One region of the Halobacillus sp. Marseille-Q1614 genome, then DNA from elsewhere that is predicted to be linked to it. Evidence: riboswitches for the same ligand, from Rfam matches in the RefSeq annotation. Region 1 holds a riboswitch; each other region holds the start of a gene.
The links. Region 1 has a riboswitch for S-adenosylmethionine ahead of HUS26_RS12140 (phosphoadenylyl-sulfate reductase). Riboswitches for the same ligand answer to the same signal wherever they lie in the genome.
Positions count from the first base shown of each region.

Region 1 (10,912 bases):
AACCAGTTTCAACGGTATCTAAAACGGTGCCTGTTTACACCCCTCACGATTTTGATCAGCACATCATAAGAAACTTTTCTGTTGCCCATATTGAGCCTTACATCAATATGCAAATGCTGATCGGGCATCACTTAGGTTTAAAAGGCAAGTTTTCTAAACTGATTGAGGAGAAAAATGAAAAAGCAATTCATTTAAAAGAAGTAGTAGACGAATTGATTGGAAAAGCCCAAAGAGAAGGATTGATCCAGCCATCTGCCCTGTATCAGTTCTTCCCTGCCCAGTCGGACGGTGATGATGTTATTATTTATGACCCGGCTGACAAACAGACAGTTATCGAACGATTTACTTTTCCAAGACAGAACCGCTCCCCTTACCTTTGCCTGGCGGATTACCTCCGTTCAGTAGCAAGCGGCGAAATGGATTATGTCGGTTTCTTCTCCGTTACCGCAGGAAAAGGAATTCGTGAACAAGCTGTAAAGCTAAAAGAAGAGGGAGAATATTTGAAGAGCCACGCCCTTCAAGCCCTTGCCCTGGAAACAGCAGAAGGACTGGCTGAGCATATTCACCAGCTGATGCGCGATAAATGGGGCTTCCCTGATGCGACAGACTTTACGATGCAGGAACGCTTTTCCGCCAAATACCAGGGTCAGCGTTATTCCTTTGGCTACCCTGCCTGCCCGGACTTAGAAGATCAAAGGAAGTTATTTAAGTTAATTCAGCCTGAACAGATCGGTGTTGAACTTACAGAGGAATGCATGATGGAACCTGAAGCTTCTGTAACAGCTATGGTATTTGCCCACCCTGAAGCCCGATATTTTAATGTTCATTAAGGCAAAAAGAAAGCCAGTTCACATTTTGTGAGCTGGCTTTTACTATAACTGCTGTTCGCGGCGAAATTCTTAAAATTCGCGGGCATAACTAACACAAAACTGCATTGACGAAGCTTCCTTTGTCGCTCACAATTAATATACAGAATGGAGGGTTACGCCTATGGAAATCATCCCTTTAATGATTCAGCTCGAAGGCAGAAAAGTCTTTGTGATCGGTGGAGGCCGTATTGCAGAGAGAAGAATCCTAAGCCTCCTGCCTGCACATGCAAACTTAGAAGTTATCAGTCCTGAAGTTAGTTCAGCGATTCATTCCTTACATAAAGAAGGAAAAATTACTTGGCATCAGAAAACCGCAGAAAGAGAAGACTTACAGGAGGCTTTTCTGATTATCTCAGCGGCCAATATGCCAGAAATGGATCAGCTTGTTTCTCAGTGGGCTCCCCCTCACGCATTAGTGAATTGTGCCGGCAATCATCAATATGGGAATGTTCATTTTCCCTCCACTTTCAAACGGGGCCGGCTGCAAATAAGTATATCTACGAGCGGAGCAAGTCCGATACTAACCTCTCGCATTAAAAAAGATTTAGAAGGACAATATGATGAACGCTATGAACATTATGTAGACTTCCTTTTTGAAGCTCGGTCGTTGATTAAGCAATCTCAGCTTTCAAAAGAAGAAAAACAGAGCCTTCTTCGCAAAATTGTAGAAGAAGATTATTTAGACAGTAACAAACAGCAGCAGATTCTTACCCGCTTCAAAAAATAATCCCGGCCAGGCCGGGATTATTTTTACTTATAATATTTAGTCAGCGCCACTACTAGTGCGCCCATTTTTGGTTTCTCAGGCTCAATCATTCGTTTCACGCCAAAGTCTCTAAGTTCCTTAGCTGTCACCTTCCCTACAGCCCCTGCTATAACATGCTGATTAAAAGCCACCGCTAACCCTTCACCTTTTTCAGCAAATAAGTTCTGAACCTGTGTTTTACTGGTAAAAAGTAAGGCGTCCAGCTGCTTATGAGCAATCATATTTCTTAATTCGCCTACCGTTTCCTCAGAGGGTTCTTCGTAGTGATAAGGAAGTGATTGATAGAGTTCAATTGGAAGAGATGTTAAACGCTCAATGAGCTGCTTCTCTTCTTTATTATATAGCTGCAGGAAAAAGTTCCGGCCTTCGATATCTTCCTGCTTCAAATGTTCAATCAGTTCAGCCATTGTTCCGTCACTAGAAACTACTTTAGCCGATAAACCTTTTTCTTTCAGCCACTTGATGGTTTTGCTTCCTCTTATAGCGAGTTTTGTTTGTTTTAAAGCGTCAATATAATCCTTCTGCTTCCCCAAGCGTTCAGCTGCTTCTTCAAGAGCCTTAGCCCCGATTCCAGTCGTTAAAATCACCCAGTCATAGGAAGTGTCAATCAGTTTCTTTACGTCCTGTTCAGCACTGGCTTCATGAAGCCATTTTCTTCCCTGGATTGATTTGATGACAGCTGTTCCGCCTTGCTTTCGGATCATTTCTTCAATTGCTTCTGAATTACGGTCGGCTGCAATTCCAATAGTTTTGTTTAAAAGTGCATCCATAAATTCCAGCCTCTCTTTTATTTACTAAACGGCATTTCAAATGATTGGTGTACACGGTCGACCAATGCTTCTTTGAAATTAGGATGGTCGCTTAAATAATGAGCAAGAACCACATCCAATCCTTTATCATTCAATGCCTCTACCTTTTTATTCATAGATTGAATCAGCAGGCCGTCGAACCATAAATAAGGAGCAACGATAAGAGCCCGGCCGTCCTTCACCTGTTCTAAAGCTTCATCAAACGAAGGCTTTATCGCAGCTAAATAAGCCGTTTCTACTTTTCTGCCGAGTCTCTTTTCTAACGATCCGGCAATTGATTCAATGTCTATTCTCGTCTGAGGATCATAGCTTCCTCTTCCTACCAAAAGAACATCACTGTCCTCATTAACCTCACGAATCCGTTCCTCCACTACATCGATTAACCGGTCCTGCACACCTAAAGGTTCACCGTATGTAAATGAAATAGAAGGATATTTCTGCTGGGCTTTCTCCAGTTCCATCGGGATATCCTTTAACGCATGGCCGGCCGTCAGTAATAAAATAGGGACAACTGAGATGGATTGGGCTCCTGCCTCGACAAGCTTCTGAATACCTTCCTCAACATTCGGGTTATTGATCTCTAAAAAACAGATCTCCTGAAGAGGTGCATCAACTTCCGACTGGATCGAGCGGATAAAATCAATGGCTTCCTGCTTGCCTTTTTCGTATCGTGTGCCGTGACTGACATAAAGTACTCCTTGCATAGTGGTCCTCCTTTGTCGTTAAATGGCGGAAGATACGGCAGAGAGCTGTGTTTTCTCGAACCATTGAAGCTGCTCTCGCAGACGTACGACCTCTCCAATCACAATCATCGAAGGATTAGCGATTAGATGGAGCTTATTTTGTATGGTCGCCAAGGTTCCTGTGATGGTTTTCTGCTCACTTGTAGTTCCCCAGTGAATAATCGCAACAGGCAGATCAGGATCCATTCCGTACTTAGTTAGCTGCTCACACGTATAAGGGAACTTTTTCACTCCCATATAGATGCATAAGGTTCCTTTATGTTTCGCTAGATCAGTCCAGTATTCTACAGTGTCCTGATTCGGATCCACCCCGGATACAAAAGTGACTGAAGAACTGAGCTCTCGATGAGTCAAAGGAATGCCTGCATAAGCGGGTGCAGCTGCACCGGATGTTATTCCGGGTACGATTTCAAAGTCGATTCCTTCCTTATAGAGGACGGCTGCTTCTTCGCCGCCTCGTCCAAAGATGAAAGGGTCTCCTCCTTTCAAACGGGTAACGACTTTCCCTTGCCGGGCATAATAACACAATAAGTCATTGATTTCTTCTTGTTTTAATGTATGCTGATCCGGCATTTTACCGCAGTAAATGAACTTAGTCCCAGGGGAAGCGTATTGAAGGAGCTCTTCATTTACCAGACGATCGTACAAAAGAACATCAGCCTTTGCGATCGTTTTCATGCCTTTCACGGTGATTAACTCTGGGTCTCCTGGTCCTGCACCAACTAAATATACCTTCGCCACTGTTATACCCCCATTTTATTTGAACTGCCTCATTAAATCCAACTCTTTTGTTTTAATAACTGAATAATTTGATCAGCCGAAGCTTCCTCAGACTCTTGATCTGTATGAACGACCAGCTCACTATTGACCGGTTCTTCATAAGGAGAATCGATGCCTGTGAAAGAAGGAATTTCGCCGTTTCTCACTTTTTTATAAATTCCTTTAGGATCACGCTGTTCACATTCTTTTAAAGGACAGTTTACGTAGACTTCGATAAACTCGTTATCTTCTAAACTTTCACGGATTTGATCACGATCGGATCGAAAAGGTGAAATAAAGGAGGCCAGCACGATCGTACCGCTGTCGGCAAATAGTTTAGCCACTTCTCCTATCCGCCGAATATTTTCCTGTCTGTCTTTTTCACCAAAACCTAAGTCTTTATTTAAACCGTGCCGTACGTTGTCACCATCTAAAACATAGGTTTGCAGACCCTTTTGATGAAGCTTCTGATTCACTATATTTGCGATCGTAGACTTCCCTGACCCCGAAAGGCCGGTAAGCCAAATCACGCCGCTTGAATGGTTATTTTTCTTTCGATAATCTGCTTTTACTACTGAGGTATCATGCCACGTTAAATTAGAACTCATATTCACCCGCTCCTCTTCTTTACTTTATTGTGGTACTTTTCTTAGGCCGTCAATAAGGATGCCGGCTACTTCAGGACGGCTGAATGTTTCAGGCGGCTTCTCCCCATTTCTAAGCATTTCTCTTACTTTCGTTCCTGATAAAATCACGTGCTGGTCGCTATCGTGCGGGCATGTTTTACTTGAAACCATTGCTTTGCACGTATGGCAGTAGAAGCTGTGTTCAAAGAACAGCGGTGTGATGCCCAGCTCATCCTCTGTAAAATTAGAAAAGATTTTCTGTGCATCATAGGTTCCGTAATAATCACCTACTCCTGCGTGGTCTCTTCCAACGATAAAGTGGGTGCAGCCGAAGTTTTTACGAACGAGAGCGTGGAAAATAGCTTCTCTTGGTCCTGCATAGCGCATCGCTGCGTTAAATACGGCGAGGAAGACGCGATTTTTCGGATAATAATTATCGAGCAGCACATGATAGCTTTTTAAGCGTACATCACTGGGTACATCATCACTTTTCGTTTCGCCAACGAGAGGATTTAAAAACAAACCATCGACGGTTTCCAAAGCTGTCTTCTGGATGTGTTCATGAGCACGGTGGACAGGGTTACGGGTTTGAAAGCCAACGACCTTTTCCCAGCCAAGCTCTGCAAATTCATTTCTTGTCTCTGCCGGGTCGAGATAATATACTTCTGAATGCTTGCGCGGCGGGCGCTTGACTAAATGGATCGCTCCTCCTACGTAGTAAGCAGGACGTTCAAATAACTTCTTAACTCCAGGGTGCTCTGTTTCAGACGTTTGATAAACCTTTTGTGCCTCAAGCTCTTTGTCAGGCTGATAGACTTCTTCTACGTCAATCCAACCATAAACCTCTCCGTCTTTAGAGAGTGTCGCTTTACTTCCCTTTTGGAGCTCCTGAGCTTTTTCTTCGTTAACGGGCAGTGTGATTGGGATACTCCAGGCGATCCCGTTAGAAAGCCTCATATTGTTAACGACAGATTCATAGTCTTTCTGGTTTAAGAAACCCGTAATTGGACTGTAGGCTCCATTTCCGATCAGCTCGAGATCGCTTATAGCAATTTCATCTAAAGCGATATCATTGGTAATTTCAACTTTTGCTAAATCTTCCTTTTCTACGATTCGGTTTACTAATTGTCCTCCGTGTGGTTTACTGACTGTCATAATTCATTTCCTCCTTAAATGGCTTCTTCAGCATGGCCCCTCGGCCGAAATTTGTGATGATTAATGTAGCTAGAATGCCTCCCGATATAATGGCAACATTATAGAAACTTGAATTTAGGAATATTTCAGTAAGGCTGAATGCGAGTACTAACGAAATAATCGGAGAGGTCACCCATACTTTCAAAATTTGATAGATTGTCTGGTTCCTCCATATACCCTTCCAGTCTTTCGCGGCTCCTACTCCGACAATACCGGAAGTGGTTACCTGGGTCATCGGAATCGGAATTCCAAACACGGAAGCTCCAATGACTAACAGCCCTGAAGTCCCAGACACCATAATTCCGTCTGACAGTGTAAGGTGTGAAATTTTCTTCCCATTGGTTTCAAGAACCCGGCCCCCGAGAAAAATACTGCCCAATGCAATAAAGATGCCTCCCGTCAGAAGCCCTAACTCCTTATCCAGCACCCCTGCTCCTACCAGAGGCCCTACTGCGTTTGCGACATTGTTCATCCCTGCAGCAAATGCTTCAAGAAAGCCTGTAAGTATTAATAGAAAGCAAAGGCACTTTGTCACCTTATTGGAAGCGGGAAAGGAAAACCATTTTCTTAACCGATTGAATAGTGATACAAATATAAAGACGATAAGAAAGGAGATGATGGGAACTAAAACCCAAAATAGAACAATCTCCAGTAAATTAAATAAATATATCTGCTGTAAGGAAAGCCCTACTCCAACGATTGATCCTATTGTTACTTCACTTGTAGAAAGGGGGATCCCGATCATATTAGTGAAATACAGGGTAAAAGCAGAAACGGCTAAAATTATCGTAGCTACTTGAATCGTTAAAGCACCTTCTGGGATTAAACCTTTTCCAATCGTTTCTACTACTTCTCCTCCCCATAAAGCACCAAGTAAACATCCCGTTCCACTCAGGATTAAGGCTATACGCTTCCTCTTTATAACTCCCGCTCCATACACAGTACCCATGGTAGCGGCAGCCCCGCTGGCACCGACATTAAAAGCAAAGAAATAAGCGACAAGAAAGCCTGCCAGCAGGAAGCTCATGTTTCTGAGCCTTTAGCTTGAACAGTATGCAATCCACATTCGGTTTTCTCAAATCCCTGCCATCGGCCCGATCGGTTATGAGGGTCATCAGACGGCGAGGTGCATGGCATACAGCCGATACTCGCATAACCTCTATCATGCAGATCATTATAAGGGAGATTGTTTTCCTTAATATGATTCCAGACATCCTCCCACGTCCAGTGAATCAATGGACAGACTTTGATGGAACGGAAACGATCGTCTTTATTTACGTAATCCGTTTTACTGCGGCTTGGAGACTGCTCTCTCCTCAATCCTGATACCCATGCTGTTGCTCCTTTTAATGCTTCTTCGAGCGGTTTGATTTTTCGGATATAACAGCATTTATCGGGATTGGACTGCCACAGCTCATCTCCGTGTTTTTCGGCTTGCTCCGGCAGGGTTAAACTTGGCTGCTTCATCGTAATCTGCAAACCAGGGAACCGTTCTTTTATCCGGTCAATCAATTCGTATGTTTCCTGAAAGTGAACGTGTGTATCTAGAAAAACAATTCGGGCATCTTTTTTCACCCGTGAAATCAAGTCGATTAACACTATTCCTTCTGCCCCAAAGCTGCAGGCATAGACAATGTCGTCATATGCGTTATATGCCCATTCCAGAATAGATAAGGCTCCCTTTGTTTCTTTATCAGGTATTTGACCAGCAAAAGGATCCTTCTGGAATGAATCATAAGTTATGAGTTCTTTCACTTTATTACCCCCCTTTATTAAAAGACTCTGTTAAATGTTAATGTTGACTTCCCTGAAAAAGGGTGAGCCTGCTCGCTCTTAAGCGGAGGACGTTCAGGTCTCCTCTCTGCGGGGTCTTGCCCGCCCGTTTTTTAAGCCGCAGAACCCCTTACTTTTTCTGTGTAATCAACACTGTCGTCTAACAGCGCCTATTGGAAAAACCGAAAAAAAATCCTCTCCTTATTCAAGATAAGAAGAGGAAAAGCACCACGGCTTATAAACTCTTCTTATCTTTCAAGCAGTTATGCTTGCTGGAATTAGCACAGTACTTTTTCAAAAGTCTGTTGCCGAGGTTTCATCGGGCCAGTCCCTCCACCTCTCTGGATAAGAAATATTTGTTTATGTGATTATATGGAAATATACAGTATGCGGGAGCACCTGTCAAAGGGGTTTTTTAGCAGAATTTGGCCATTAGATGCTCTAAACCCTTTTATCCCTAGTGTTTTAGTTGGTTTTAAAAAAATAAAAAAATTTTGAGAAGCCAAAAAAATGGCCTCTCACTCTTTGTGCATCTTTTTATAAAAAGGCAAAAATCCCAGAACAAGGAGAAAGACCAGGCTCGTTCCTGTTACTCCAATCCACCGGAAATTTTCCCACAGGGCTCCTACCCCTGTGCTGCCAATAGCTACTCCAATGTAATAGCTGATTAAATAAAAGCCGGATGCCCCGCTTCGGTGATGCTTAGCAGATTTGCTGACTAAAGCAGCTGCCATCGAATGAGCAATAAAGAATCCCATGCAAAGAAGACCGAGCCCGATCAGAACTAAAGCAACAGGTGCGGTTACCGTCATCCATACGCCTGATAACAGCAAAATGACACCGGCGAGCATCACTTTGGGAAGGCCGATCTGATTCGAAATTCTTCCTGCCAGCGGCGGCGCCAGCACCCCTAGCCCATACGCAAAATAAGTAAACGCGATCCACTTAAGCGGCCAGTTGTAAGGTTCCGCCTGCAAGTAAAAAGGCAGATACGTCCAAACCGCTGTAAAGACGATTTGAAGCAGCAGCCCCATTAGAAAAAGGGAAAGCATCTGTTTGTCAGTCAAATGGATCATCATTCCCCTTAAGTCCTGGCACAGCGGCTGATTCTGCTGTTCAAAAAATCTTTCCTTAGGAAGCAGGAACATAAAAAGAAGGGCAGCTGCCACTCCGAAGACGGCGACTGACAGAATCGTAGTTTCCCAGTCAAAAATGTCTGTTAAATAACCGGCAATCACTCGCCCGCCCATTCCACCAAGTGCATTACTTGATATGTACAATGTCATGGCAAGACCAATGTCTCTAGGAGAAACCTCCTCCCCTAAATATCCCATTGCCGCGGCAGGCACGCCTGCCAAGAAGAACCCTTGAAGAAATCTTAAGGCGACAAGGACTCCAAAAGAAGGAGAGAAAGGCATAACGATCAATAAAAGGACCGTTATGCCTAAAGAAACATTCATTATTGACAGCCGTCCGTAGCGGTCTGCAAGAAATCCCAATACAAATAATCCGAGTACCATTGAGAATACACAAGCAGACATAAGCAGGCTGGATTGCGTAGCACTGACATTAAATTCATTGACAAAAACAGGGAGTAACGGCTGAAACACATACAATGTGGAAAAAACCAATAGTGAAGCAAGCATTAATGCAGCCGTTATCCGCCAGAACCCCTGATCCTTGGGGGTATAGGGAGCCGGTGCTTCATTGCTGATGTCCATAATTTTCATCCTTTTATTGACTGAAATTCGCCGGGAATGATGTTAAATCAATGTTCCAGATAACAGGTAAATAGAAATAGATCGCCAAGGTCACAAGTACGATAGATAGAATGTTCAGAGCAAACCCGGCCTTAGCCATGTCGGGTATTCTCAAATAACCTGAACCGAACACAACGGCGTTTGGAGGTGTAGCAACAGGCAGCATAAAAGCACAGCTTGCAGCCACCCCTGCTGCGATCATTAAGCTGTACGGGTGCACATCAATAGCGGCAGCCAATGAAGCCATGATCGGGAACATCATCGTTGCAGTAGCCGTATTTGAAGTAATCTCCGTTAAGAAAATTACCAGCACAGCCACAACTGTAAGTATGAGTATAAAGCTAATGCCCTCAAGTACCGTCAGCTGTGTTCCAATCCATTCCGCAAGACCGGATTCCTGAAATCCGGATGCGATCGCAAGTCCAGCTCCAAACAGCAGAAGAATTCCCCATGGCAGCCCTTTTGCTGTATCCCAATCAAGGATAAACTCTCCTTTTTTCCTGGCGGGGATTAAAAATAAAATAATCGCGGCAATCATCGCAATGATCGTATCATCGATATTTTCATTAATATGCACTAATACGAAAGACCTTGAGATCCAAGCTATAGCCGTAAGTGTAAAGATCGTTAAAACAATTTTCTCTTCTCTAGACATTACGCCTAAGGCTTTACGCTCGTCATTAATGACCTTCTTTCCACCTGGAAGCTTTTTAATTTTCATTGGGTAAGCCATTTTAACCAGGTAGTACCAGGTGAGTCCCATTAAAATTAAGGTTAGTGGAACCCCAAAAGCCATCCAGCCGGCAAACGAAATTTGAACGCCGTAGTTTTGCTCCACTACTGCACGGAATATCGTGTTTGGAGGCGTACCAATTAGTGTTGCTAATCCTCCTATAGAAGCACTGTAAGCAATCCCAAGCATTGTTACTTTACCAAAATTAAAAGAAGAATGATCGACTGACTTCGTCTGCTGTTTCTCCAGCTGTTCAGAAGATTGATAGATTACAGCAAGACCAATCGGCACCATCATCATCGCTGTGGCAGTATTCGAAATCCACATAGAAAGGAAACCTGTAGCCAGCATGAAGCCGAGCACGATCATTTCGGTATTTGTTCCAATTAAAGAGATAATAAATAAGGCGATTCGTTTATGTAGATTCCATTTCTGCATAGCCAGGGCAATAAGGAACCCGCCCATAAATAGAAAGATAGTATTATCTCCATAGGAAGAAGCTGTGGCTCCCCCATCCAGTCCTCCTGTAAGCGGAAACAAAATCAGAGGCAATAAAGAAGTTGCAGGAATCGGAATTGCTTCGGTAATCCACCATGTAGCAATCCATAGGGTACTCGCCAAAACGGCTACGGCACTCTGCGATAAACCTTCAGCATCCATAAATAGTAAAGTAAGCGCAAACAAAATTGGCCCTATAATAAGTCCGGCTTTCTGTCTAGTTCCATACGAAGGTCCTGATCCGGCAGGTCCGGTCCCTTTACTAGCTGAATTACTTTTCTCTCTTTTCTGCTCTGTCTGTTCCTTCGTAGTTCCGGTAACGGTAAATTTCATCAAGTCCTTTGCTTGATCATGCATCTCCCAGAGACGAGACCAATAACCT
Region 1 is NZ_CADDWH010000001.1:2,388,881-2,399,792, forward strand. It holds gene metH (methionine synthase) at 1-830, shown strand, start outside; gene HUS26_RS12105 (NAD(P)-binding protein) at 991-1,596, shown strand; gene HUS26_RS12110 (uroporphyrinogen-III synthase) at 1,620-2,405, opposite strand; gene HUS26_RS12115 (sirohydrochlorin chelatase) at 2,423-3,148, opposite strand; gene cobA (uroporphyrinogen-III C-methyltransferase) at 3,167-3,928, opposite strand; gene cysC (adenylyl-sulfate kinase) at 3,961-4,554, opposite strand; gene sat (sulfate adenylyltransferase) at 4,579-5,727, opposite strand; gene HUS26_RS12135 (inorganic phosphate transporter) at 5,714-6,793, opposite strand; gene HUS26_RS12140 (phosphoadenylyl-sulfate reductase) at 6,790-7,521, opposite strand; SAM riboswitch class I at 7,785-7,891, opposite strand; gene HUS26_RS12145 (MFS transporter) at 8,058-9,260, opposite strand; gene HUS26_RS12150 (SLC13 family permease) at 9,274-10,912, opposite strand, start outside.

Region 2 (10,912 bases), 1.8 Mb from region 1:
TTAATAAAATTCTTAAGGATCCTGTGGAGATTTTATGTACCCATGGTACGTTAGGAATTGAGAGGATGGAAGAACTTATCCTAGATTATAATCTTGATCATAGACCTGTTTTTATATTAGTTGATGAAGATTATTCGGGAAATAAGCTGAGAAAACAGCTTTCTGCTGAATTGCCGCACGCGGAGCAAATCTATATTGATAAAGCTTTCCGGGAAGTGGCAGCCACTCCAGAACCAGAATTAGCGAGAGTCTTATTAAAACACCATTTTAAAATAAAGCCAATTTATCTTATTTAATATAGGAGGATATGAATTGCGGGAGTTTCAAAACCGGGAAGTAACAGAGCAGCTCAAGACTAAAGGATTAGCATTCACTTACATTTATACTCCTTTTTGCGGAACTTGTCATTTAGCCCGTAAAATGCTTGAAACGATAGAAACTACTATAAAAGATGAAGTATTTCTCGAAATGAATGCATCTCTCTACCCGGAATTTATGCAAGAGTATCAAGTGAAAAGTGTTCCCTGTCTGCTTATTACCAACCAAGCTGAAGTCATAGAAAAAGTGTATGCTTTTCATTCTGTTCCTCACATGTATGAAAAGGTTCAACAATATTTGTAATATAATATCGCGATTTCCCGGGAAATGACGAGCGATTCTCCATTTATTAACAAGGATCAGCCCTCTTAAATGCCGAATTATTAAATACAGCATTTAAGGGGGGATTTTATGCATGCGATTCAATCTTGGATCGAATCAGTGAACGATCGATCTGACCTGCTGAAAAAGTGGAAAGAGCGGCCGATTGTATTGTTTTTTCATGGTGAACAGGAAACGGTTCCTTTAACGATCAGCACACAGAACGTAAGAATTGATTACGATTATGAATTTCATTGTCCTGTGCATGTTCATGCTCCTTCGCAAATCATCGAAAAAATGCTGGAAGGAGAAGTACAGCTTTCAAAATTACCTGCTGATCTAGGAAAAATCGAGGGCAAGCTGCGAGATATTCTTTATGTTGAATCTTTAATGCTGCTGGCTAGATAAGGGTCCCAATCGCTTTCACAATATCCAGGAAGTCAGCTTTATCGTTAAACTGAAAAGCCAGTTCTCCTTCTTGATTTATGATCACAGTAGTGGGAACTCCTTTAGCTTTATATAATTTGTAAATTTTTGTACCTCTATCTGTTAAAGTAGGCTGCGTCAGAAATTTATCATAATAGTCTTCGGCGTCATGAATACTTCTTTCTCTGCCTGTAACGTTGATCGTCAGCATAGAAACTTTGGAGTGATCCATCGTTTGAAACAGCTGTTCTTTTTTAGGCATGTCAATCCCGCAATCAGTACACCAGGAAGCCCAAAACGTAAGGATTACAACTTTTCCTTGTTGTTGGGAAAGGGTAAAGTTGTTTTCTGAATCTATATAAGGCAGTGTAAAATCAGGAGCAAGTTTCATTGTATGTTCACCTCTGCATAAGAATTGACGATTTCTCCTTACCATGCTAACATAAATCGCACTTCGTTAAAGAATTGAATATTTTAAATTCTCTTCTCATTCTTTGAGAAGATTTTTTATTGACAGCATCTTAAGTTAAATGCTAAACTCCTTCTTGGTGCTTAAGTTCGATAAATTGATAATTGAATAAAGGAATCCTCTTATCCAGAGAGGCGGAGGGACTGGCCCGATGATGCCCGGCAACCATCAGGATCTTTTTAAAAAAGAACTGAAGTGGTGCCAATTCCTGCAAAGTGAAACCTTTGACAGATGAGAGAACAGATTGAAACTGACTACGCTTTTCTGTTCTTATGCAGAAAAGCGTTTTTTAGTAAGGGAGAGTGACATCATGATATCTATTGAAGGTTTATCTAAGGTTTTTAAGACAAGAGATCGAGACGTTAAAGCAGTCGATAAGCTGGATTTAACGGTCGATAAAGGAGAAATCTTTGGAGTAATCGGGTACAGCGGTGCCGGGAAGAGTACGTTTATCCGGCTCCTTAACCGCCTCGAAGAACCATCCGAAGGTGCAATTAATATAAACGATCAAAATATTATTGAACTGAGTAAAAGTGAACTGCGGGTAGCCCGCCAAAATATCGGGATGATCTTTCAACATTTTAACTTATTATGGTCTCGTACAGTTTTCGATAATATTTCTTTTCCATTAGAAATAGCAGGAGTACCTAAAGAAGAACGTGCCAATAGAGTAAGTGAGCTTATTGATTTAGTTGGGTTAACCGGCAGAGGCCAGTCTTATCCCTCTCAATTAAGCGGCGGTCAAAAGCAGAGAGTGGGTATTGCCCGCGCTCTTGCTAACAACCCGGAGGTACTGCTTTGTGATGAAGCCACTTCCGCACTTGATCCAGAAACGACGGACTCTATTCTCGATTTATTAGTAGACATTAATGAAAAACTTGGACTTACTATCATTTTAATTACTCACGAAATGCATGTTATCCGTAAAATCTGTCACCGTGTTGCTGTTATGGAAAGCGGGAAGGTAGTCGAGTCAGGTGACGTTCTGGATGTGTTCCTTCATCCAAAAGAAAAAGTAACAAAGCGATTCGTTGATCAGGTGATGGGAGACCCGGATCGGGAAGATTCCCTGAACTTAATCCAGGAAAGGTACAAGAACGGTGAAATTGTACAGCTTCATTTTATTGGAGAGAATACAAACCAGGCGTTAATAAGTGATGTCTCGAGAAAATTCCCTGTCGACGTAAATATCCTGCATGGAAAAATTACTCAGACTCAAAAAGGAGCCTACGGAACTATGCTTGTTCAAATCGTAGGCGCTGAGGCAGAGATCAGCCGTGCTATAGAGTATATTCGAGAAACATCTGTTGAAGTGGAGGTCAGCCCTAATGTTTAATCAGCTATTTCCCAATGTAAAAGCCGAAGATATCGTTGAGGCAACCTATGAAACCATGTACATGACGGTGATATCTGTAGCTGGAACTTTTATTATAGGTCTTCTGCTTGGGCTGCTTCTTTACTTATCAGGTCCAGGCGGCATGTGGCAAAATAAAGCATTGAATTGGATCACCTCTGCTTTAGTCAATGTTTTCCGGGCTATTCCTTTTATCATATTGATTTTACTGCTGTTCCCTTTTACAGATTTTCTTATGGGAACGATTCGAGGTCCTAAAGCAGCCTTGCCGGCTCTTATTGTCGGAGGCGCCCCATTTTATGCCCGTCTTGTAGAAATTGCCTTAAAAGAGGTGGACAAAGGGGTTATTGAAGCTGCTAAATCTATGGGAGCGAAATACAGAACAATCATTTTTAAAGTCCTGCTTCCTGAGTCTATGCCGGCCTTAATTTCAGGGATTACGGTAACGGCCATTGCTTTAATAGGATACACAGCTGTGGCTGGTGTTATTGGTGCAGGCGGTCTAGGGGACTTTGCTTACTTCTATGGTTTCCAGCGCAGAGAGTTCGATGTCGTTGCTGTATGTACGATTTTAATTGTGATCATTGTATTCATCTTCCAGTTCATTGGAGATATTTCCTCCAGAAAACTGGATAAAAGATAAACATAAATATTTAGGAGGTAACAAAGATGAGAAAGTTTTTAACAAGTTCTATTTTTGCCCTGCTGCTGCTCGTACTTGCAGCTTGCGGTTCATCAGATGATTCATCAGAGGAAGGACCTGGCTCTGAAATTACTGTAGGAGCTTCCAGTACTCCTCACGCGGAGATTTTAGAAGAGGCTAAGCCGCTTCTTGAAGAAGAAGGAATCACCCTTAATATTGAGCAGTATCAGGACTACATCCTGCCGAACCAGGACCTGCATGAAGGAAATATCGATGCTAACTACTTTCAGCATATTCCTTATTTAGAGGACCAAATGGCTCAAAATGATTTTGATTTTGCTAATTTAGGCGGTATTCATATAGAGCCAATGGGTATCTATTCTAAAGATTTTCAAAGCATTGACGAAATTAAAGAAGGTACAACTGTACTAATGAGTAATTCAACAGCAGATCATGGACGAATTCTTTCCTTATTGGAAACAGAAGGACTAATCAAGCTGGATGAGAATGTAGAAAAAGTGGAAGCAACTGTTGATGATATCGTAGAAAATCCAAAGAACTTACAGTTTGATGCAGGAATTGACGCAGCGCTTCTTCCTGAAAATTATGAGCGTGAGGACAATGTTCTTGTAGCGATCAATACGAACTATGCGATCGAAGCAGGCTTAAACCCTAGTGAGGATGCTTTAATCCTTGAAGGCTCTGATTCTCCTTACGTGAACGTGATCGCAGCGAAAAGTGAGCATGAAGATAACGAATCTTTAAACAAACTTGTGGAAGTTCTTCGCTCAGAAGAAATCCAAACATTTATTGAAGAAGAATATGAGGGAGCAGTAGTTCCTGTAAGTGAATAAATTTATGAATGAAATGCGTAATGCGGTTGATACTAAGCCCATTACGCATTTTTTTTATAAAGGAGCAAAAACAGATGGAGTATGAACAGCATAATTTAGCAGAAGCTTATTTAGAACAGTATAAGCATGGAGTAGGATTATTTACGAGAAAACTGCCTGAGGTTGCTCATGCGTTTAATGAATTTTCGGAAGTTTGTTTTAAAGAAGGAGAACTTTCTCAGAAACAAAAGCAATTAATGGCGCTGGGAATAAGTATTGTAGCTCAAGATGAATATTGCATCGTTTATCATACAAAAGGTTGTATTGATCAAGGTGCCACGGAACAGGAAATCATGGAAGCGTGTGGAGTCGCAGCAGCTTTTGGCGGCGGTGCAGCACTTAGCCAGTGTGTTACTTTAGTACAGGAATCCTTTAACGATTTAACACAACATTGATTGAATAGTTAGAAAATTTAAGAAAAACGGATGAATGAAAGGCATTTTCTAAATACAAACGCTTACATGGGGTGGGAAGCGGATAGATCTGAACTTTTGAGTTTATACGGCTTTTGGTCGGGGTATCAAACTATGGTAATCTAAAAAATGTAAATTAATTGAAAGGATTGATTAATTATTAGTGACCAGCTAGGTTTGAATTTTACTCCTGATATGGAAAAAGCCATGCACCAAACGCATAACATTAGCTATGCGGAATATGCAAGCAGTTTAGATCAAATGATGAAGGTTGAACAAAAAAGGCAGAAAGAATTCGAACAAAGTAAGAAGTTCATTGATGAAGTAAGCCGGCAAATATATAAATAAAAGGTCAGGCCTAGTGCCTGATTTTTTTTATTAGAAAAAGTTTGATATTATAATTTTGATATTATAATAAGGAAAAAACTCGTACTATTTTCGGTCATGAAAATAGCTCGATAGGCATATAGCTAACTTGTCGAATTAGGTAAAATCAGTTGATATCACATTCTAAATGATATAAGATTGTAATGAGAATAAATTGAGAATGGTTTTTGATCCATATCAACTAAAGCAACAACTATAATAGATACTGGAGGTATTATTTATGGCAGGATCAACTCTTGAAATTAAGGATCTTCATGTTGAAATCGAAGGTCAAGAAATCTTAAAAGGTGTGAACCTTACGATAAATGGTGGAGAATTCCACGCAGTAATGGGTCCAAACGGGACTGGTAAATCTACTTTGGCTTCAGCAATTATGGGACATCCAAAGTTTGAAGTTACAAAGGGACAAGTACTACTCGATGGAGAAGACGTACTTGAAATGGAAGTGGATGAGCGCGCTCAAGCCGGCCTGTTTCTTGCTATGCAATACCCTAGTGAAATCAGCGGTGTTACTAATTCTGATTTTCTGCGTTCTGCTATTAATGCTCATAGAGAAGAAGGCGACGAAATTTCTCTTATGAAATTTATTAAAGAAATGGACGCAGCAATGGATATGTTAGAAATGGATAAAAACATGGCTCAGCGTTACCTTAATGAAGGTTTCTCCGGCGGTGAGAAGAAGCGTAATGAAATTCTTCAGCTTATGATGATCCAGCCGGCTATTGCTATTCTAGATGAAATTGACTCAGGACTAGATATCGATGCACTCAAAGTAGTAGCTAAAGGTATTAATCAAATGCGCGATGAGAATTTCGGCTGCTTAACAATTACTCACTATCAGCGCCTGTTAAACTATATCACTCCAGATTATGTTCACGTTATGATGCAGGGACGCGTAGTTAAGTCTGGCGGTCCAGAGCTTGCACAGCGTCTGGAAGAAGAAGGCTATGACTGGATCAAAAAAGAGCTAGGCATCGAAGACGAAACAATCGGCCAAAAAGCGTAACTAAGACAGGAGGGATATTATGACAGTAAAAGTCTCGCTGCCATATGATAAAGATTATGTAGCTGATTTTTCCGCAGGCTTAAATGAACCTGAATGGATGACCCAGCTTCGTTTGAGCGCCTTGGACAAGTCAGAATCATTAGATATGCCAAAACCGGATAAAACGAATGTAGATAACTGGAATTTCACTGAATTTAAACACCAGGCTGATGGTGAAGCGATCAGTTCTTTAAGCAATATTCCTGAACAGCTTCAGGATTTATTAGATAAAGATAACGAGAACCAGAATCTAATCATTCAGCGTAATCATTCGATTGCTTACGCCAATCTTAATCAAAAGTTAGTTGATCAGGGTGTTATTCTTACGGATATTAACACAGCATTGCAAAACCACAGTGACTTAGTGCGAAAATATTATATGACTGAAGCTGTTCAGGTTGATGAACACCGTTTAACAGCCCTTCATGCAGCACTTATGAACGGAGGAATCTTCTTGTATATTCCTAAGAATGTACAAGTTGAGGAACCGCTTCAGGCTATTTTCTGGCAGGAAGATCCAGAAGCATCTCTCATTAACCATGTTCTTGTAGTTGCGGAAGAAAACAGCTCCGTGACGTATGTAGAAAACTATACTTCAAATAATAAAGAAGAACGTACTTCTGCAAATATCGTTACAGAAGTAATTGCCAAAGCAGGAGCAACTGTATCTTTTGGTGCAGTTGACAACTTTGAAGCAGGCACGACTGTATATGCAAATCGCCGCGGACTGGCTGACAGAGACGCTAAAATTGAGTGGGCTCTCGGTCAAATGAATGAAGGAGACACTGTTTCTGAAAATATTACTCACCTTCTTGGCGATAACTCTCATTCCAACGCTAAAACAGTAGCTATTGGAAGAGGTTCTCAGAAGCAGAACTTCACTGCAAATATTACTCATTTTGGTAAAGGGTCTGATGGATATATCCTTCAGCATGGAGTTATGAAAGGTAACTCTTCAGGTATCTTTAACGGAATTGGCAAGATTGAACACGGAGCATCTAAATCAAATGCTGAACAGGAATCTCGTGTCCTGATGCTTAGTAAAAATGCTCGTGGTGACGCGAACCCAATTCTTTTAATCGATGAAGACGATGTAACTGCCGGCCACGCAGCTTCTGTTGGAAGAGTAGATCCAATGCAGCTGTATTACTTGATGAGCCGCGGGATCTCGCAATTTGAAGCAGAGCGTTTAATCATTCATGGTTTCTTAGCTCCTGTTGTCAATCAGTTGCCAATTGAAGCCGTTAAGCAGCAATTACGTCAATTGATTGAAAGGAAAGTATATTAATGGATGTCAAATCAGTTCGCGATGCTTTTCCAATACTTCATCAAGAAGTAAATGGGCATCCACTTGTCTATCTGGACTCATCTGCAACGTCGCAAAAGCCCGTTCAAGTGATTGAGAAGCTGGACGAATACTATCGCGGCTATAACTCTAATGTTCACCGGGGTGTTCACACTTTAGGAACAAAGGCGACCGATGAATATGAAGGGGCCCGGGAAAAAGTACGTCAGTTTATTAATGCTCAAAGTACCCAGGAAGTTATCTTCACCAGAGGTACAACTACAGCTATTAATACGATAGCTTCGAGCTACGGGCGAGCGAATCTGAAACCGGGTGATGAAATTGTAATCACCCCTATGGAACACCATAGCAATATTATTCCCTGGCAGCAGGTTGCCAAAGAAACCGGTGCTACCTTAAAATATATGCCACTGCAGCCAAACGGTACGATTTCTTTACAGGATGCCGAAGAAACAATTACAGACCAGACTAAAATTGTTTCCATCATGCATGTGTCCAATGTCCTTGGTACAATTAACCCTGTTAAAGAACTGGCAGCTATTGCCCATAAACATGAAGCTGTCATGGTAGTGGATGGTGCCCAAAGTGCGCCGCATATGAGAATTGATGTCAAGGATTTAGACTGTGACTTCTATGCATTTTCCGGTCATAAAATGTGCGGCCCAACTGGTATTGGCGTCCTCTATGGTAAAAGGCAGCTGCTTAATGACATGGAACCTGCCGAATTCGGCGGTGAAATGATCGATTTCGTTAACCTGTATGATTCTACCTGGAAAGAGCTTCCGTGGAAGTTTGAAGGTGGTACACCGATTATCGGTGGAGCCATCGGTTTGGGAGCAGCTATTGACTTCCTAAATGATATTGGGTTAGAGGAAATTGAAAAACATGAACATGAGCTGGTTGATTATGCGGTGGAAAAAATGAACCAAATTGACGGACTGACAATCTATGGTCCTGAGGAAAGAGCTGGACTAGTTACTTTTAATATTAGTGATGTGCACCCGCATGACGTAGCTACAGTATTAGATGCAGAAGGAATTGCGGTAAGAGCCGGTCACCATTGTGCACAGCCGCTGATGAGGTGGCTTGATGTTACAGCTACAGCAAGAGCCAGCTTTTACCTTTACAATACTAAAGAAGATATCGATCGTCTTGTTGAGGGATTACAAACGACAAAGGAGTATTTTGGCGATGTCTTTTAATAATTTAGATACGCTTTACCGTCAAGTTATTATGGACCATTACAAAAACCCTCGAAACAGAGGGACAGTAGATGGAGATCATCTGACAGTGGATATGAATAACCCCACTTGTGGTGATCGAATTCAATTGCAGCTTCAAGTCAATGATGGAGTAGTTGAAGATGCCAAATTCGATGGTGAAGGCTGTTCAATCAGTATGTCCTCCGCTTCTATGATGACCCAGGCTATTAAAGGAAAATCAGTCGATGATGCTTTGAAAATGTCTGAGATTTTCTCTGATATGATGTTGGGAAACGAAGTAGAAGATGATACCCTTGATCTAGGGGATATAGAAGCACTTCAAGGAGTCGCAAAGTTCCCGGCACGAATTAAATGTGCCACCTTAGCGTGGAAGGCAATGGAAAAAGGCGTAGATGATGAACAGAATGCATGATTGCTGCTTGATATACCAAAAGGAGGTATTTAACCATGGCTAAAAAAGCGCCAGAAGTCGGAGAGTATCAATATGGATTCCACGAAAAAGATGTTTCTATTTTCCGTACTCAAAAAGGTTTAACAGCTGAAGTTGTTAAGCAGATTTCCGATTATAAAAGTGAACCTAAATGGATGCTTGATTTCCGTTTGAAATCGTTAGAGCAATTCTATAAAAAACCGATGCCTCAGTGGGGTGGAGACCTTTCAGAGCTCAACTTTGATGATATTACGTATTATGTTAAACCATCTGAGCGTTCTGAACGTTCATGGGATGAGGTTCCTGAAGAGATCAAAAACACATTTGACCGTTTAGGAATTCCGGAAGCTGAACAGAAGTATTTAGCGGGGGTTTCAGCTCAGTATGAGTCCGAAGTTGTTTACCACAACATGGAAAAAGACCTGGAAGACCTGGGTGTAGTGTTTAAAGATACCGACACTGCACTTAAAGAAAACGAAGATCTGTTTAAAGAATATTTTGCCAAAGTTATTCCGGCGGCGGATAATAAGTTTTCGGCTTTAAACTCTGCGGTATGGTCCGGCGGCTCCTTCATTTACGTACCAAAGGATACAAAAGTGGAGACACCGCTTCAAGCTTACTTCCGTATTAACTCTGAAAATATGGGACAGTTTGAGCGTACTCTGATCATCGTTGATGAAGGTGCTTCTGTACACTATGTAGAGGGCTGTACAGCTCCAACTTATTCTTCAAGCTCTCTTCACAGTGCGGTTGTTGAAATCTTCGTTAAGAAAAATGCGTACTGCCGTTATACAACCATTCAGAACTGGGCGAATAACGTCTATAACCTGGTTACAAAACGTGCAGTAGCTGACGAAAATGCGACAATGGAATGGGTAGATGGAAACTTAGGATCTAAACTGACGATGAAGTACCCGGCAGTTATCCTTAAAGGAGAAGGTGCCCGCGGAATGACGCTCTCCATTGCCTTAGCAGGTAAGGGACAGCACCAGGACGCAGGAGCTAAAATGCACCACTTAGCACCAAATACTTCTTCTACTATCGTTTCTAAATCTATCTCGAAGCATGGCGGTAAAGTAACGTACCGCGGGATTGTGCACTTCGGGCGTAAAGCAGACGGAGCACGCTCTAACATCGAGTGTGATACGCTGATTATGGACAATGAGTCCACTTCCGATACAATTCCTTACAACGAGATCCTTAATGAAAACATTTCCTTAGAGCACGAAGCTAAGGTTTCCAAAGTATCTGAGGAGCAGCTGTTCTATCTGATGAGCCGCGGGCTTTCAGAAGAAGAAGCTACAGAAATGATCGTAATGGGCTTCATCGAGCCGTTTACGAAAGAGCTTCCAATGGAATATGCTGTTGAAATGAACCGTCTTATCAAATTCGAGATGGAAGGTTCCATTGGTTAATAAAAATACAGAAAACCGTGCAGGCATCTTGCCTGTACGGTTTTTTCTGTGTGAGATGTTTTCGTCATAGAAAACGTGATACTATAATATTATCTTAAATATAGAGAAGGCTGATTATGGTTATTTTATTATCTTTAGTCATAGGATTTATTACAGCATTTATAGGCAGTATAGCCGGATTAGGAGGAGGAGTAATCCTTGTCCCTATTTTATTATTTTTAGGGGATTTATCAGACACCTATTCATGGGTTACGCCTCAATCAATTGTA
Region 2 is NZ_CADDWH010000001.1:597,006-607,917, forward strand. It holds gene HUS26_RS02875 (topoisomerase) at 1-296, shown strand, start outside; gene HUS26_RS02880 (thioredoxin family protein) at 313-621, shown strand; gene HUS26_RS02885 (hypothetical protein) at 730-1,047, shown strand; gene HUS26_RS02890 (TlpA disulfide reductase family protein) at 1,040-1,456, opposite strand; SAM riboswitch class I at 1,654-1,772, shown strand; gene HUS26_RS02895 (methionine ABC transporter ATP-binding protein) at 1,845-2,870, shown strand; gene HUS26_RS02900 (methionine ABC transporter permease) at 2,863-3,531, shown strand; gene HUS26_RS02905 (MetQ/NlpA family ABC transporter substrate-binding protein) at 3,558-4,385, shown strand; gene HUS26_RS02910 (carboxymuconolactone decarboxylase family protein) at 4,460-4,819, shown strand; gene HUS26_RS02915 (hypothetical protein) at 5,015-5,185, shown strand; gene sufC (Fe-S cluster assembly ATPase SufC) at 5,445-6,230, shown strand; gene sufD (Fe-S cluster assembly protein SufD) at 6,250-7,557, shown strand; gene HUS26_RS02930 (cysteine desulfurase) at 7,557-8,777, shown strand; gene sufU (Fe-S cluster assembly sulfur transfer protein SufU) at 8,767-9,210, shown strand; gene sufB (Fe-S cluster assembly protein SufB) at 9,246-10,643, shown strand; gene HUS26_RS02945 (sulfite exporter TauE/SafE family protein) at 10,760-10,912, shown strand, end outside.
Region 2: linked by a shared signal. The riboswitch ahead of HUS26_RS02895 (methionine ABC transporter ATP-binding protein) and the one ahead of HUS26_RS12140 (phosphoadenylyl-sulfate reductase) in region 1 are both predicted to bind S-adenosylmethionine.

Region 3 (10,912 bases), 200 kb from region 1:
CGGCCAAACATTGTGTATTTTAAAACAAGAAACATGATGATATACACAAGGACCATTAAATAGATAGGTGTAGGAATAGATAGAATAGACCCTGATCCTACAAACCGAAATGTACTCGATTCCAGAACGACTGGATATCCTCCGCTAGTTACATAGGCCAGCCCTCTCACATAGGTCATGCTCGCAAGCGTAACGATAAAAGCAGGCAGTCCGATTTTCGCAGTAAATACTCCATTTATAAAACCGACAAGATAACCTGCACCAACTCCGAGCAGCATAGCAATTATCGGGTTCATTCCTGTTTGGGAAGCCATAACAGAGACAACTCCCGATAAGGCTACGATCGACCCTACAGATAAATCGATACCTCCGGTTAGAATAACAATCGTCATACCCGCAGCTAGAATCGCAGTTACGGATACCTGTTTTAAAATATTGGTAAGGTTCGCAGAGTCTAAAAAGTTAGGAGCCATGACACTCATTACGATACAAAGCAAAATCAAAATGATCACCATTCCAAGCTGGTTCCAGAGTGTCGAAGCATGGCGGCCTAACTTAAATCCAGGCCCTACAGGCGGGTGAGCCGGCTGTTGATTAGACGACAAAGTTGATTTCATTTTACTTACCTCCCGTTGCGTGATACATAATTCGTTCTTGCGTGGCTTCATGCTTTTGAAGGTGTCCGGTGATCCGTCCTTCATGCATCACAAAAATCCGGTCACTTACACCTATGACTTCCGGAAGTTCAGAGGAGATCATCAACACCGCAAGCCCCGCATCTGCAAGTTCTGAAATGATTTTATGAATTTCTGTTTTGGCCCCGATATCTACCCCACGCGTTGGTTCATCAAGCAAAAGAACTTTAGGGTTAGTTGACAGCCACCTGGCAATGACAGCTTTTTGCTGATTTCCTCCGCTTAAGCCGGAAATGGGCTGATCGGGTGAAGCTGTCTTTATGTTTAAGCTTTGAATATATTCGTCTGCCATACGGTTTAAAGACTTCCAATTAATCTTCAAATTCTTTTTATGCTCTTTTAATTCCGCGAGCAAAATATTCTCTTTCACAGACATATCAGGGAATAATCCTTGTTCTTTGCGGCTTTCAGGTACGAGGGCTATACCATGTTTAATCGCATCAATTGGTGATTTGATTTTCACCTGCTGTCCACCTGCCCAGACTTCTCCCTGCTGGATATCAGAAACACCGAAGATTGATCGGACAAGCTCTGTTCTGCCAGCTCCAACCAGTCCTGCAAACCCTACAATCTCTCCTGGATAGATCTGAAAAGACAGGTCTTTAACAAATGTGGAATCACTTAAATTTCTCACTTCTAAAGCAGGCTTATCTTTACCTTCTTCTTTTATATAATTGCTTTTCGAACGCTGAAATAGGTCTTTTAAGTCACGGCCAACCATTAAACTGACTAAATGATCTGGGTTTGTCTCATGGATAGGACCACTTTGAATCCACTCCCCATCACGCAATACTGTATACCGGTCTGAAATCTTAAAAATTTCTTCCATTCGATGGGAGATATACACGATGGCAACGCCTTGTTTTCTTAAGTCTTTAATAATCGTAAATAAGCTGTCAATTTCTTTATCTGTTAAAGATGCTGTCGGCTCATCCATGATCAGGACTTCCGCTTTGTACGAGAGGGCTCTTGCGATTTCCACCATCTGCTGCTGGGCCACACTTAATGTCGAGACAAGGGTTTCAGGCTTTAAATCTGAACCCATGGAAGATAATACTTCCTTTGCTCGTTTATGTACTTCCTCCCATCGCACCATGCCGAATTTGTTTCGAGGGTATTTCGTTCCCATTAAAATGTTTTCACTAATGGTCAAGTTTGGAGAGAGGTTGAGTTCCTGATGAATAACTCCAATCCCTCTCTTTCTGGCAGTCAGCGGATCCTTCCACGTGACTGACTGATTTTTATAAGTTATCCTGCCACTGTCCTGATCAGGTACGTAGACTCCAGATAATATTTTCATTAACGTAGATTTCCCGGCTCCGTTCTCTCCCATTAAGGCGTGAACTTCACCCGGGTAAAGATCAATATATACATTTTTCAAAACCGTAGTGCCAGAAAAAGTTTTGCTGATTCCTTCCATACGTAGGATAGGCATGGCTGCGGCTGAATTTATCTTCACCTTTTCCTGCATAACCATAGCTTTTCACTCCTTACTTAGATTGAAATGACGGCCCTTGCTGCAGCAAGGACCGTACTCCTTTTGGCAAAAGATCTCTACCAGCCTTCATAAGAATCTACGTTGTCTTGCGTCACTAAATCTACTGGAATTTTGATCACTTCTTCTACAGATTCGCCGTCCAATACTTGTATTCCAACGTCCATGGCTTTTTTGATCATTTCATCAGGGTGCTGAGCAGAAGTACCTGCAATTGAACTTCCCTCTTTCTTCATCGCTTCAATAACATCCGGCGAACCATCAACACCGACAATATAAAATTCATCTTGTCGGCCGGCTTGCTGCTGGGCAATTTCTGCACCGATTGCTACAGGATCGTTATTGGCAAAAACAGCGTCAATAGTACCCGGCTCGTTGGCCTGCAAAATACTTTCCATGACCTGTAACCCTTTTTCACGGTTCCCTTCACCATTCTGCTTCGCAATTACTTTAATATCAGTGCCTTTGATCGTATCTTCAAACCCGGCAATCCGATCTTTCACAGCAGTTACAGGAGGGCCGTCGATCACAACAACATTCCCTTTCCCGCCAAGGTCTTCAATCATATATTCAGCCGCCAGAACCCCACCCTGGTAGTTATCCGAAGTTACCGTTCCCTCAATTCCTCCGTCAGCACCAACATCCACAGAAACGACAGGGATTCCAGCTGCATCTGCTTGAGCCACTGCTCCTGCAATCCCTTTAGAATCCACGGCATTCAGCAGGATGAGGTCGACACCTTGTGTAATGAAGTCCTCAATTTGAGAGGTTTGTTTGGCCAAATCAGCATCTGCCGCCTGCACGATAATTTCAGCACCAACCTCATCGGCATAATCCTCTGCCGCTTCACTCATTGATACGAAAAATGGATTAGCTAAATTGTTAAGAGTTAAACCGATTTTAACTTTTTCTTCTTTGTCAGCGCTTTCATTTTCCTGCCCGGAAGTTTCATTACTTGAACAAGCTGCCATAAATAGCATAAGGATTATCATTAAAATTAAGTTAAGCTTCATTTTCATTTTTCTTTCCCCCTCCAGATTTAACTTTCGATCTTTTGAATGCGCTTACAAAATAAATTAATGATGTCCTCCTTTCTGATTCCATTACGCATATCAAAACTAGATGTTGGGATTTTTTTGTACTATGCGTAAAAATCACCAAGATTGGATATGATTGTTTTTGCTTATTAATGATGATATATGCGTATACAAATTTTGTCAATAAGTTTTCTAAAAATTACAAAAACATTTGTCATTCCCTATAATATAACTGTTTTAACTTATAATCATTCTTATCCTTATTAGCCACCTCAACCACTTGTGATTGTTTGTGATTACTTTTATTCATAAATTAACCAAATGCGCATTCAAGCCTGACTGAAGTCTTCATCGATCAATCATCATTTTTTCTTTTGATATCGAGAGTAGTCTATAATTAAAGAGAAAACGCTTACGAAAGGAGCACTCCTATTCATGTTTATGGAAGAACGTAAAGCGCAAATCCTTGAATACTTGCGCCATATGTCACGGGCCTCTGTCCATGACTTAAGTAAACAATTTAATGTTTCAGACTCTACGATTCGAAGGGATCTAAAGGAGTTAGAGGAAACAGATAATATAAAAAGAACTCACGGCGGTGCTATCCTTCTGCAGCCTGTCAGTTTTGAAGCATCGATCGGAGACAGAAAAAAAGATTATATTTCAGAAAAGCAGGCGATTGCTAAAAAAGCCGTAGAGTTTATCAACCCCGGCGATGCCATTCTATTAGATTCAGGAACTACCACATTTGAACTTGTGAAAGAGTTAAAATCCTTCACTAATCTCTCCATCGTTACCAACTCTATCATTATCATGCAGGAGTTAACCGATATTCCGGGATTAGAGGTAATGCTGCTAGGCGGAAATTTACGAAGGGAAACATCAGCATTAGTCGGGCCTTTTGCGGAGCAGTCTCTCAATATGATTCGAATTGATAAAGCCTTTATCGGGACGAACGGGCTGGACCTAAAAGAAGGGATGATTACCACCCCTAACCTTACCGAAGCGCGGATTAAGCGGATGATGATTACGAACTCCAGGCACACTATTTTATTGACCGATCATAGTAAAATTGGCAAAGTGAATTTTGCAAAAGTAGCTGATCTGGCAGAGATAGACTTTTGTATCGTAGACAACCATATACCGGCTGATTTTGAAGAGGACATGAAGCGTTTTGATGTAAATGTACATATGGTTAAAGTTTAAAACGGCTTTAAACACAAAAAAGAGGATCCAAAAAGGATCCTCTTATGTATTAAACCTCTCTGATAACCGATCTGCCTTCGGTTTGCTTCTGGTCGATCCATTGCCACTCTTCATGGAGCTCTATTTTCCCATCATTCGTTATTACCGGCGTGGACTTACATTTCCCTCCTCTTATTTCATTGGAGATGTTAATGTGGTTGTATCGGAACTCTAATGTATCATCTGCATTCACAATTCCAACCAGCTTTCCTTTTACGATGTCTCCGCCCTCGTAATCTGCGTAAAGAATGCGCCCCTCCTGGTAATAGTGAAAATAAGTTTTTGAAGAGACTTCCCCATTCTCCGTATTTTCCACAGAAATGAACGTTCGATTATTATAATCAATCATCCTAAATCATCCTCCTGGCACAAAGTTATCTCCATTTCTTAGCTAGCGATTCAATATGCTCTGGTGTTGTTCGGCAGCACCCGCCAATGATGCGCGCGCCCGTTTCATACCAGGCTTCCGACTGAATATCGAATGGGTCACAAGCTTCTTCCCCATGCCATGTTTTCGTTTCAGGATTATAAGTTTCTCCTGAATTCGGATAAACAATAATTGGCTTCACTGTGTTTCTACGCAGTTCTTTCACAGCTTCTATAGCAGAAGGGACTGGGGCACAATTTACACCAATGGCTACGATCTGGTTATGATCATTAAATGTTTCTGCACATCTCTTTAGATTCGTACCATCACTTATGGCATCTCCATTTCTTAAGGAAAAAGACAGCCAGGCAGATGTACCCGGAAATTCTTCCAGTAAGGAAGCAAGTACTTGCGCTTCCTGAAAAGACGGGATGGTTTCTATAGCTAAAAGATCCGCCCCTGCTTCAATCAAGGCTTCCATACTTGGACGGTGAAAATCTGCTAAACATTTATCAGACACGCCGTAGTTCCCTGCGTATTCAGACCCATCTGCAAGATAGGCTCCATATGGTCCTACAGAGGCAGCAACCAAAGGTTTAGAACGGTCTGTTTTTTCTTCCTCATTCCAAACCTCATCTCTGGCCTGTCTTGCTAGATGAACCGTCTTTTTAATTAAGTCTATTGCTTCCTCTTTTTTAATACCGCGCTTAGCAAACCCAGCAATTGTCGCCTGGTAGCTTGACGTAATAGCTACATCTGCTCCTTTGCGGAAATAATCCGCATGTACCTGGACAATGGCTTCTGGCTTTTCCAGCAAGACTCGTGCTGACCAAAGCGGATCATCCAAATCACATCCGTGCTTTTCTAATTCCGTCGCTAACGCCCCATCAAGAATGACAAGGGAATACTTTTGCAAAATTGAATCAATGGGATTGTGCTTTTGACTGGTTTGGTTCGACATATCTGGTTCCTCTTTTCTTTACGTGCTTTCCTATACAGAACAAAGGCTAAAAGCGCCATGGTAGACACGAAACGCATAAGCAAAACGGCCGGAGGAAGGCGGCCTTCCCTTTTAGCAGGGCGGATTGCTTATGACGCGAGTGTCTGGGTGCTGGATCTGGATGTCGCTCTTTTAAACATATATATCCACTTGCTATACATTAAAAAACGCACTCCAAACGAGTGCGTGTCCGACAAATAAAAGAAGCTCCTATCTATCAGGTAAGATCACCCGCTGGAATTAGCACAGTGTTTAAATAGACCTGTTGCTGAGGTTTCTAAGGGCCAGTCCCTCCACCTCTCTGGATAAGAATTATTTACATTTTTCACAACTCTACCAATTGATTTAAAAATAGTCAAGATAGTAAAAATGTATACCATTTCAATATGAGAACCCCAGAAATCTATTCATCCTCCTAGTCTATTTGTTTCATTTTCCAGCTTCACTAGAGCGGTTACATTTTGTGGAAGCGTTCGCGAAGTGCTGAGGCCACCGGGATTCTCACGCTCTCTCATACTATAGAGACAGAATTGACGCTTTCGGGCTTTTTGTTATAGTTTAGGAGATTATACAGGAATACTGACCAGACCACATGTTGAGAAAAGGAACTATCAGCTTTTTCGAACAGCTGTTTTTCCATTGGCTCTCTCGTGAAAGGGGCTCCTTAAAATGAAAAGCATTCAAAGCCGCTTATTAATCATGCTGCTAATGTTCATCATTCTCCCCTATTTTTTATCTGTTTTTTTAATCTACAGCTACACGAAAAATAGTGTGGAGCAGCATGAACTTGAGAACAGCCGCGAACAAATTCAGGAAAGCTCAGAAGAACTCGAACAATATTTCAATGAGATGATTGATCTTCCTTATATTCTGTATCGCGACCCCGAGCTTTTTCGGATCTTCAATAACGAAATAGATGATTCAGCCTATTTAGAAAAAAGCTTAGAAAATTACTTTCTCATGCGAAAAGAAATCCGGCAGGTCCGGCTATATCTCGATAAGGGTAAAGAATCGTTAGCTGTTTATAATGGAATGGTCAGCGCACGGAAATCAAAGCCTGACTTTTTAGAGCAAAATACGATAAACGAACTTTATGATACAAACGTTAAATACCCCCTGGAACCGCCTCATCCGATTGAAAATTATAATGAGGCCGCGATTGTCCCCCAATCGGACAACTCTACGGTGATGACCTTTCACCATAAAATAGTAGACGTGCTGTCTAATGAATTTCTCGGCATCCTTACGACAGACATCGATTTAGATGTCTATGCTCAAATATGCCAAAACCTCCTGCAGGAAGACGAAGAAACCGTGATGCTTGTTAATGAAAATGCCAATGTAATTTACGCAAACGACCAAGAGCTTATCGGCAAGCCAGTAACATCTGACATAAAACAGAAGATGAACACCTCAGGAGGAAAAAGTGAAGATATAATTCTATCCAAAACCTTAACAGGACCGCTTCAAAACTGGAAATTAGTGAAAATCACACCAAGTGAAGTCTTATTCCAGGAGGTCAGAAAAACCGCCTACACAAGCATTTTGGTGGGGATAGGAGTCGGGCTGTTAGGGGTACTGATGATTAGTATGATTACTTACAAAATTACTCACCCAATCAAGCAGCTCACCCAAAAAGTTCGTTCGATCGAAGGCGGAGATACACATGCTCCATTTGATGACAGCCGAACGGATGAAATCGGTTATTTAGAAAAGCATATGAAGGAAATGATGGATCGCATCAACCGTCATATTGACCGCGAATATAAGCTGGAAATCGAGAATAAGGAAAATCAATTCCGAGCCTTAAAGTCTCAGGTCAATCCACATTTTTTATTTAACTCCTTGCAGTCGATTGGTGCTGTAGCCTTAAGGTCAAAAGCTCCTCATGTCTATCAGCTTGTAACATCATTATCCAAAATGATGCGTTACTCAATGAAAGCTAACAAGTGGGTGCTCGTCCATGACGAAGTGAATTATATAGAAGCTTACCTTATGCTGCAAAAAGAACGGTTCAGAAACAATGTGAATTATTCTATAAAAATCAGTGATACGATTCTTCAGATGACCATACCCAGTATGATACTTCAGCCGCTTGTTGAAAACTTCTTTAAACACAGTTATGAAGAAGGATTTCATGAAGCTCATTTAACGATACACGGGGAAATCCAGGGCAAAGTACTGCAGCTTGCAGTAGAAAATGACGGGCCGAGTTTAACAGATGAAGAGCTTCACGAGTTAAGAAGCAACATATACACAGCCCCTTACGAAGGAACTTATTCTGAAAAGCATATCGGCTTAAAAAATATCCACGACCGGCTGATTCTTAATTACGGCCACGATGCTTCTTTAGAAGTTGATACCATTCAAGGACAAGGTTTTCTCGTTAAGATCTCAATTCCTTTACAATCGAAGCTTGCTCAATAGCCGCCTATCACATATTAATGAGGAGGAATTTTTTTGAAGGCTCTAATTGTTGATGACGAGATGAATGTACGCGACGTCATACGCTACCTCGGACAGTGGGATAAGCACGGCATTACCGACATATATGATGCAGGCAATGGCCAGGAAGCAAAAGCGATTATTGAAAAAGAAAATCCTGAACTTATCTTTACAGATATCAAAATGCCAGGTATGAGCGGAATAGAGATCATCGAGTGGCTCGATTCCATCTCCTACCCCGGGAAGGTCATTTTTATTACAGGTTATAATGACTATTCATTTATGCGCCAAGCAATAAAGTGCAGCAGCTTCGACTATCTTTTAAAGCCAATTGAACCGGAGCCCTTTAATAAAACGGTCGGCGAAGCGGTAGAAAGCTGGAAAAATGACCAGCAATCCCATCATTCTGATGAAACTGAAGAAGACTTTAAAAAGCTGCGGCTGGATCAATTAATAACCGCTGCCTGTATGGGAGAACCTTTTCAAATAGACGATATTCTCCCCTACCTTCCTGCAGCGGATCATTACGAAGCAGCATTAATTTCTTTTTATCAAATGCATCACCCAGAACCTTATATTGAATCACTGGCAGACAAGCTGATTCAGCAGAAATTAGGGAATGTATTTACCCTGCAAAATGGGCGAAACCTCTGCCTCGTCATTACGATCCCAGATGAATGGTTAACCGTTGAAGAATGGATGAGCCAGGAATTTGATATACCCGTACGTCTAGTAAGTGGTGAGCGGCTGTCTTCATTATCCGATATACCAAGTTCTTATCAATCTCTGCAAACAGCTATCGACAGCCATAACTACCGATCGATTCATAGAGTGGATGACCTAGATGCAGCGAGGCGCATAAAAGACATTGTTTCATATGTGGATGAGTACTACATGGAAGAATTGAGCTTAGAGAAACTATCCAGTCTTTTCTTCTTCAGCCGCGAACATATCTCAAGGAAGTTTAAAAAAGAAACAGGCCTGCCATTGTCTAAATATATAACGAAACTTAGAATTAATCAGGCAAAAATATGGCTGAAAGAAACAGACGAAACGATCTACTCCATCTCATTAATGCTCGGGTATCAGGATGAGAAATACTTCTCCAAACTTTTTAAGAAAGTAGTTAGGCTGACACCATTTGAATACAGAAATAAACAGCAGCCTGACCGCCAGCAGATAACCTAGGGTAAAGAAGGTGACGGAATGAAAAAGGAGATTCTTAACATATGCCTAATTGGAACACTGAGTTTATCTCTTTCCGCATGCCAGAATAAGCCAGAAACTGAAGAAAAACCCGACGTTGAACAGGAAATTACACTAAATGTACGAAATCCGAAGGTGGAGATTGCTTCTCAATTTGAGCAAATGGTTCAGGCTTATGAAAAGGAACATCCCAACGTAAGTATAGAGGTGCATACGGTCGGTGGAGCAATGGATGATTTCTCTGACCTAAAAGCCCAGATGGCTGCTGGCAATGGACCTGACATTTTCACCAATCCCGGGTACGAGAGCGCACGAATCTGGGAGCACTATTTAGAAGATCTTTCCGATCAGCCATGGGTGGATCAAGCCTATGAGGACGCTTTAACACCGATACGTTTTAATGACCAAATCTTTGGTATGCCCATGAATTTGGAAGGATATGGATTTATATATAACAAAGATTTATTCGATCAAGCCGGTATTGATTCATTACCTTCTACGCTTACTGAATTAGAAGCTGCGGCAGAAAAATTACAGCAGGCAGGAATTACTCCGTTTGCTACGGGATATTACGAAGAATGGAAACTGGGCGACCACCTTATGAATATTGCTTTTGCCCAACAGAAAGACACTAAAGCTTTCATCAAAGGCTTAAATGAAGGGAAAACTTCGATCACAAATAATCCGAAGTTTAAGGATCTCCTCCACCTGTTAGATGTAACTTTAGAATACGGAAGCGACGATCCGCTGTCGACTGATTATAGTATGGAAGTAAATACATTTGTTTCCGGGGAAGCTGCGATCATCCTGCAAGGGAACTGGATACAGCCGATGATTGACCAGCGCTCCCCGAATATGAATATTGGAATCATGCCCATCCCCATTAACGATACTACTGAGAATGAATCATTAGTTGTTAACACACCGAGCTATTGGGTGGTCAATAAACAAACCACTGAAGAGAAGAAAAAAGAAGCGAAGAAGTTTTTAAACTGGATGGTTTCATCCGAGCAAGGCCAGCGCTATATGACAAAGCATTTAAAGTTTATTCCTGCTTTTAAGCACATTACACCAGATCATTCAGGTCCACTGGCTGAGCAGACACTAGATTATTATAAAGAAGGCCAAACGATGTCCTCGAACTGGTTTAATTTCCCCGTTGGTGTTAGAGAAGAATTCGGTTCGGCTACACAAAAATATATAAAGAACCAGGTTACCCGTGACCAATTGCTGCAAGAATATCAGAAGTCCTGGGAAGAGGCTCAGTGAGTCCCTTCATCAGGACTTTTTTCTCTTCTCCTCCCCCTTTTAAGTCAAATCAAATATCCTATATATCAATTCAAGACCAAATTCCAATCAATATCGTCCATATCCAACAAATGGAGACACCCCTATAATTAAAATTGTCATATGGCGGAGCTG
Region 3 is NZ_CADDWH010000001.1:2,592,733-2,603,644, forward strand. It holds gene HUS26_RS12990 (ABC transporter permease) at 1-617, opposite strand, end outside; gene HUS26_RS12995 (sugar ABC transporter ATP-binding protein) at 619-2,172, opposite strand; gene HUS26_RS13000 (substrate-binding domain-containing protein) at 2,250-3,209, opposite strand; gene HUS26_RS13005 (DeoR/GlpR family DNA-binding transcription regulator) at 3,663-4,433, shown strand; gene HUS26_RS13010 (n-acetylglutamate synthase) at 4,483-4,821, opposite strand; gene mmuM (homocysteine S-methyltransferase) at 4,847-5,800, opposite strand; SAM riboswitch class I at 6,047-6,151, opposite strand; gene HUS26_RS13020 (sensor histidine kinase) at 6,509-8,266, shown strand; gene HUS26_RS13025 (response regulator) at 8,300-9,472, shown strand; gene HUS26_RS13030 (ABC transporter substrate-binding protein) at 9,491-10,759, shown strand.
Region 3: linked by a shared signal. The riboswitch ahead of mmuM (homocysteine S-methyltransferase) and the one ahead of HUS26_RS12140 (phosphoadenylyl-sulfate reductase) in region 1 are both predicted to bind S-adenosylmethionine.